2 linked regions of the Methyloterricola oryzae genome follow. The protein of the gene in region 1 binds, or shares a complex with, the protein of each later gene. Links are inferred from orthologs where the notes say so. Each region holds a gene or a part of one and is shown in the gene's direction. Other genes may lie near its edges.

Evidence for each region. The genes of interacting proteins can lie anywhere in the genome.
Region 2: the proteins of dnaB (region 1) and dnaG are in contact, whole or in part, in a crystal structure (PDB 2R6A), measured with the Geobacillus stearothermophilus proteins. The link is inferred for Methyloterricola oryzae from one-to-one orthologs. Residues at the interface, in WP_033016901.1 of Geobacillus stearothermophilus: Ser13, Glu15, Ala16, Gln18, Glu91, Leu92, Asp94, Ala95, Val96, Pro97, Thr98, Ala99, Ala100, Asn101, Tyr104, Tyr105, Ile108; in WP_049624496.1 of Geobacillus stearothermophilus: Lys456, Leu457, Leu458, Pro459, Ala460, Asn463, Ala464, Leu467, Leu535, Leu536, Ile537, Ala538, Gln544, Glu545, Asp548, Tyr549, His552.

The regions. Positions count from the first base shown.
Region 1 is NZ_JYNS01000004.1:170,756-174,086, reverse strand. Bases 182-3,031 are described here. They hold dnaB (replicative DNA helicase), read left to right. Parts: upstream 182-837; coding sequence 838-2,226; downstream 2,227-3,031. Other genes in these bases: truA (tRNA pseudouridine(38-40) synthase TruA), read left to right, coding at 2,680-3,031; hldE (bifunctional D-glycero-beta-D-manno-heptose-7-phosphate kinase/D-glycero-beta-D-manno-heptose 1-phosphate adenylyltransferase HldE), read left to right, coding at 182-830. In the rest of the region: more of hldE, read left to right, coding at 1-181; more of truA, read left to right, coding at 3,032-3,331. UniProt on the Escherichia coli protein: The main replicative DNA helicase, it participates in initiation and elongation during chromosome replication. Travels ahead of the DNA replisome, separating dsDNA into templates for DNA synthesis.
Region 2 is NZ_JYNS01000005.1:209,225-212,164, forward strand. It holds dnaG (DNA primase), read left to right. Parts: upstream 1-573; coding sequence 574-2,307; downstream 2,308-2,940. Other genes in the region: rpsU (30S ribosomal protein S21), read left to right, coding at 1-33; EK23_RS09440 (GatB/YqeY domain-containing protein), read left to right, coding at 61-513; rpoD (RNA polymerase sigma factor RpoD), read left to right, coding at 2,391-2,940. UniProt on the Escherichia coli protein: RNA polymerase that catalyzes the synthesis of short RNA molecules used as primers for DNA polymerase during DNA replication.

The DNA.
Region 1 (3,331 bases):
AGGCTATAGTCGGGGCCTGCGCCGATCAGGGGCAGATTGAGGAAAAGGGACGCCGATTGATGGAGGACCTGTGCCTGGAGGCGCTCCTGATTACCCGCGGGGAGCACGGGATGAGCCTGCTGCGCTCGGAGGCGCCCGCCCTGCACCTGCCGGCCCATGCCCGCGAGGTGTTCGATGTTACCGGCGCGGGCGATACGGTGATCTCCGTGCTGGCCGCCGGCCTGGCGGCGGGCGCCGCCCTGCCGGATGCCGTGGCGCTGGCCAACCTGGCGGCCGGGGTGGTAGTGGGCAAGCTTGGCACCGCGGCGGTGAGCGTGGAAGAACTGGAATACGCGGTGAGCGGGACCAAGGCCCACCGACGCGGTGCCGTGGATATGGAGTCCCTGCTCCGGCTACGCGACCTGGCTCGCCGTGAGGGCGAGAGAATCGTGCTGACCAACGGCTGTTTCGACATCCTGCATCCAGGCCACATCCATTATCTGCAGCAGGCCAGGGCGCTCGGCGATCGACTGGTGGTCCTGGTCAACGACGATGCCTCGGTCAGGCGGTTGAAAGGGCAGGGCAGGCCCATCAATCCATTGTCGCACCGCATGGCCATGCTGGCGGCGCTGGAATGCGTGGACTGGGTGGTGCCGTTTGCCGAGGATACCCCGCGCGAAGCCATTTGCCGCATTTTGCCCGACATCCTGGTAAAAGGCGGCGACTACCGCAGCATTGAGGCTATCGCCGGTCATGACTGCGTGCAGGCTCATGGCGGCGAAGTCCGGCTGCTGGATTTCGTCGAGGGCCATTCCACCACGCAATTGATCGAAAGCATTCGGAACACCTGAGCGATATATGAGCGAACTGGCCCGATTCAGCGACCGCAGCGTGGACGCGGTGAAGCTTCCTCCCTATTCGGTACAGGCCGAGCAATCGGTGCTGGGCGGCCTGATGCTGGACAACGCCACCTGGGACACGGTGGCGGACCGGGTCGGCGAGGAGGATTTCTACCGGCGGGATCATCAGTTGATCTTTCGCGCCATTAAGCAATTGGCGGACAAGCAGTCGCCTTTCGACGTCGTGACCTTGTCCGAGACGCTGGAGCAGGCAGGGCAACTGGAGGAGGCCGGCGGAATGGCCTATCTGGGCAGCATCGCCCGCGACACGCCCAGCGCGGCCAATATCGCCGCCTATGCCGATATCGTGCGCGAGCGCTCGGTGCTGCGGCAGCTCATCCATGTGGGCGTGGAGATCGCCGATTCCGCCTATCACCCCGATGGCAGCGAGCTGGCCCATTTGCTGGAGGCCGCCGAGCAGCGGGTCTTCCGCATCGCCGATCAGCGGCGCAAGGGCGGCAGCGGCTTCAAGCCCATACGCGCCCTGCTGGCCACGGCCGTGGACCGTATCGAGGAGTTGTTCCACAAGGAAGGCCACATCACCGGCATGAGCACCGGTTTTGCCGATTTCGACGAGATGACCTCGGGGCTGCAAGCCTCCGACCTGATCATCGTGGCCGGGCGTCCATCCATGGGCAAGACCACCTTCGCCATGAACCTGGCGGAGAACGTGGCCATCAAGGAAAAGTTGCCGGTGGCGGTGTTCAGCATGGAAATGCCTGGCGAGCAGCTGGCCATGCGCATGATGTCGTCCCTGGGGCGCATCGACCAGCACCGAGTGCGCACCGGCAAGCTGGAGGACGATGAATGGCCGCGCATGACCTCGGCCATCAATATCCTGGCGGAAACCCAGATGTTCATCGACGATACGCCGGCGCTCTCGCCCACGGAAGTGCGCGCCCGCTGCCGACGCCTGGCGCGCGAGCACGGCCAGTTGGGCCTGGTGGTGCTGGATTATCTCCAGCTCATGCAATCCGGCAGCAGTGCCGAGAATCGCGTCAACGAGGTGTCCGAAATTTCAAGGTCCTTGAAGGCCTTGGCCAAGGAACTGAACGTGCCGGTGATCGCTCTGTCCCAGCTCAACCGCAATTTGGAGCAGCGGCCCAACAAGCGGCCGGTGCCCTCGGACCTGCGCGAGTCCGGCGCCATCGAGCAGGACGCCGATCTGATCATCTTCATCTACCGCGACGAGGTCTATAACCCCGACAGCGCCGACAAAGGCACGGCGGAGATCATCATCGCCAAGCAACGTAACGGTCCCATCGGTACCTGCCGTTTGACCTTCCTGGGCCAGTACACCCGCTTCGAGAACTTCATTTCCGACCCTTATGGGGATGATGGGTATTGATCGGTATTGGCCGGCTTGTCAGGCGCACTGCGCGTACCCGACTGACACCCACCCTGGTGGGAGCGGCCTCCAGTCCGCGATCATCGGGAGTTGTGGCCTGAACTTCGTTTACCAGTGGTTCGTGTCGCTGCGCGACGATTATTTTGAATCGGGTTCCCGCACCCGAGGGCGGGTCCCTTTCTTTTGTTCAGCCAAAAGAAAGGGACGAAAGAAAAGGCTGCCCGGTTGCCGCTTTTTTCCTCGCTTCTCGCTTGCCCGGCGGGGTCGGCGAAAGGGCGATCCATCGCCCTTCGCCGCCGCACCGCGTCCGTGCGGTGCCCCTTCGGGCTTTTCCTTGGGCACGCTGCGAGGCTCGGCGCGGCAAACGGGTCCCGCAGCGCGCTTGGAGCTTTGCCGAACCACTACATGGTTTATCGGATCGGGAAGGGCCGCGCGTTATCGGAGTGCTCTCTGATGCCACGTATAGCCCTGGGCCTAGAGTACGACGGCGCCGAGTTTGCCGGCTGGCAGTGGCAGCGCGACCGGCGCACGGTGCAGGCTTGCGTGGAAGCGGCGGTGGCGCGCGTGGCCGACGAAAATGTGGACGTGGTTTGCGCCGGGCGCACCGACGCGGGGGTGCATGCCCTGGAGCAGGTCGTGCATTTCGACACCTCGGCGATTCGCGCGACGCGTTCCTGGCTGTTGGGGGTCAACACCCAGCTTCCCGACGATGTCCGCGTCACCTGGGTGCGCGAGGTGGAGCCAGGCTTCCATGCCCGCACCAGCGCCATCGCCCGCTACTACCGCTATGTCATCCTCAACCGGCCCATGCGCTCGGCCCTGCGGCGGCGGCAGGTCACCTGGGTGTACCAGGCGTTGGACGCGGAAGCCATGCATGCCGCGGCGCAGTATCTGGTTGGCGAGCACGATTTCTCCTCCTTTCGCGCCCAGGGCTGCCAGTCCAACAGTCCGCGCCGCATCATGCATTTCATCCGTGTCCACCGTGAAGCCGAGCGGGTGTTTGTCGAGCTTTCCGCCAATGCCTTTCTGCACCATATGGTGCGCAACATCGTTGGCGTGCTGTTGGAGGTGGGGGCCGGCAAGCGCGAACCGGGTTGGGCCAAAG
Region 2 (2,940 bases), on another replicon or contig:
CAGAACTTGCGCAAGGGCCGTCCTACGCCCTGATTCCCCTGCGTCGAGCGGATGTGAGTCATGAGTGACATGTCGCTTAAACAACGCATACAGGACGATATGAAGTCCGCCATGAAGGCCGGAGAGAAGGACCGGTTGGGCGTGATCCGCCTGATCATGGCCGCCATCAAGCAACGCGAGGTGGATGAGCGCATCCAACTGGACGACGCTCAGGTGCTGGCGGTGCTGGACAAGATGGTGAAGCAGCGCCGCGAGTCCATCGCGCAGTACACCAAGGCAGGCCGAAACGACCTGGCCGATGTGGAAGCCGCCGAAGTGGCCGTGATCCAGGATTATCTGCCTCAAGCACTCAGCGACGCGGAAATCGATGCCCTGATCCGATCCGCCGTGGCGGAGACGTGCGCGTCCGCCATCGGCGATATGGGCAAGGTCATGGCGCTGTTGAAACCGCAGATGCAAGGGCGCGCAGATATGGCAGCGGTCAGTGCGCGTATCAAAGCCATGCTGGGGTGATTCTGTCCTTTTCGGTGACGGCAACGTGCCGTTCTTCTGAGTGCTGCCTGCCTAGGCGCGATGGCCGGTAAGATCCCGCGCGCCTTTATCGAAGATCTCGTTGCGCGTATCGACTTGGTCGACCTCATCGATGCGCGCATCCCCCTAAAAAGATCTGGCGCCAATTACAGCGCCCGTTGCCCATTCCATTCGGAAAAGACACCAAGCTTCAGTGTCAGCCGCGAAAAGCAGTTCTACCACTGCTTTGGTTGCGGCGCCCATGGCAACGCAATCAATTTCCTGATGGAGTACGACCGGCTTTCCTTCGTCGAGGCGGTGGAGTGGCTGGCGGATTCCGCAGGCCTGTCGGTTCCGGTAGAGAGCGAGGGGAGGGGAGTCAGGCAAGAAGAGCAAGGGCCGGCGCTGCAGGGGCTTTATGAGGTTCAGGAAAAGGCCGCCCGGTTTTACGCCGCGCAGTTGCGCGCTCACCCCGGAGGTGAGCGGGCCGTGGCCTATCTGAAAGAGCGTGGACTCGAAGGTGAAACTGCCCGCCGATTTCTGGTTGGTTACGCGCCACCTGGCTGGCGTAGCCTGCCTGAAAACCTGGGCTCCCCGGAGCAGCTTCTCGCGGCGGGGCTTGCGATACGTAATGAGCAGGGCGGCATCTATGACCGCTTCCGCGATCGCATCATGTTTCCCATCCGTGACCGGCGCGGCCGCGTCATTGCCTTCGGCGGGCGCGTTCTGGGCGAGGGTACGCCGAAATATCTCAACTCGCCGGAGACCGCTGTGTTCGTCAAGCACCGTGAGCTCTACGGTCTGCACGAGCTGCTGGCCGCGCTGCGCAAGCCCGAACGCATCCTCGTGGCGGAGGGTTACATGGACGTGATTTCCCTGGCCCAGGCCGGCGTCATCAACGCGGTCGCGACATTGGGCACCGCCACCTCGGCAGAGCACGTCAAGACTCTGTTTCGTTTCTGCCGTGAGGTCATCTTTTGCTTTGATGGCGACCGGGCCGGCCACAGCGCCGCCTGGAAGGCGCTGGATGCATCGCTGCCGGCCATGCGTGAGGGCCGCTCGGTACGTTTTCTGATGCTGCCGGATGGTCAGGATCCCGATAGTCTGGTTCAGGCGGAGGGCAAGGCGGAGTTTGAGAGACGCATGGATGCCGCGGCACCGCTCTCGGACTATTTTTTTGCGCAACTGGCGGAGCGCCATGAGCTGGGTGCCATGGAAGGGCGGGCCGCCCTGATCGGGGAGGCCAAGCCCCTGTTGGAGAAGCTGCCGGAGAGTGTTTATCGCGACATGATGTACGAGCGCCTGGGTGACCTCGCTGGCCGCAGTCAAGTCCCGATCGGTTCAAAATCGACTAAGCTTGAGCGGAAGCCCGGACTGGGTCGGACTGAGCGGACCCGGCCCTCCGCCCTCCGCGTCTTGGTGGCTCTGCTGTTGCAGCGCCCATCCCTAGTCAGCCAAATCGATGACCCTGCCCGAACCAGTTTGGTGCGGCTTGAGAAAGGCGGCACCTTGATTTCCAAATTGCTCGCCCTCATAAATGAAAAGCCGGATATCACCGCCGGCGGCATAGTCGAGCGGTTCCGTGGCGACGCGGAGGAAAATCAGGTCAAGGCGCTGCTGGTCTGGGACGCCATGATCCCGCCGGAAGGTGTCGAAGCAGAGTTCGGTGACGCGCTTCGGAAAGTCTTGAAGCAGGAGCAAAAAGACAGGCTGGATGCGCTATTGAGCAAGGTCGAGCAAACAAAATTGAGCGCCGAGGAACTTGAGGAAATGAAAGCGCTCCTAGCCGACCGATGATATCAGGGATTGCTGATCGGGATTTATAAGGTATCATATAAGGTTCCGTTTTACGGTAAATCAGTACAGGCGCGAGTCAGTTGATGAATCAAGAACAGCAGCAGTCCCAGCTCAAAGAACTCATTGCCAAAGGCAAGATGCAAGGTTTTCTCACTTATTCGGAAGTGAACGACCATTTGCCCAGCGACATTGTGGACCCCGAGCAGATGGAAGATATCATCGGGATGATCAACGACATGGGCATCGAAGTGCATGAGGACGCGCCCGATACCGACCTGATTCAAGACGCCGCCGTCGTGACCGACGATGACGAGGACGAAGCCGCCGAGGTGGCGGCCGCCCTGGCATCCGTCGACGCCGAATTGGGGCGCACCACCGACCCCGTGCGCATGTACATGCGCGAAATGGGCACCGTGGAACTGCTGACGCGCGAAGGCGAGCTGAGCATCGCCAAACGCATCGAGGAGGGTTTGAACCAGGCTGCGCGGGAGTTGGTGCGCTTTTCCGCCTCCATGGAGCATTTCATCAAGGCCTTCGACCGCATCGAGACGGGCGAAATCCGCTTGTCCGACCTGATCTCCGATTTCTTCGATCCCAATGCCTCTGACGGCGTGGTGCTGGATGAAGAATCCG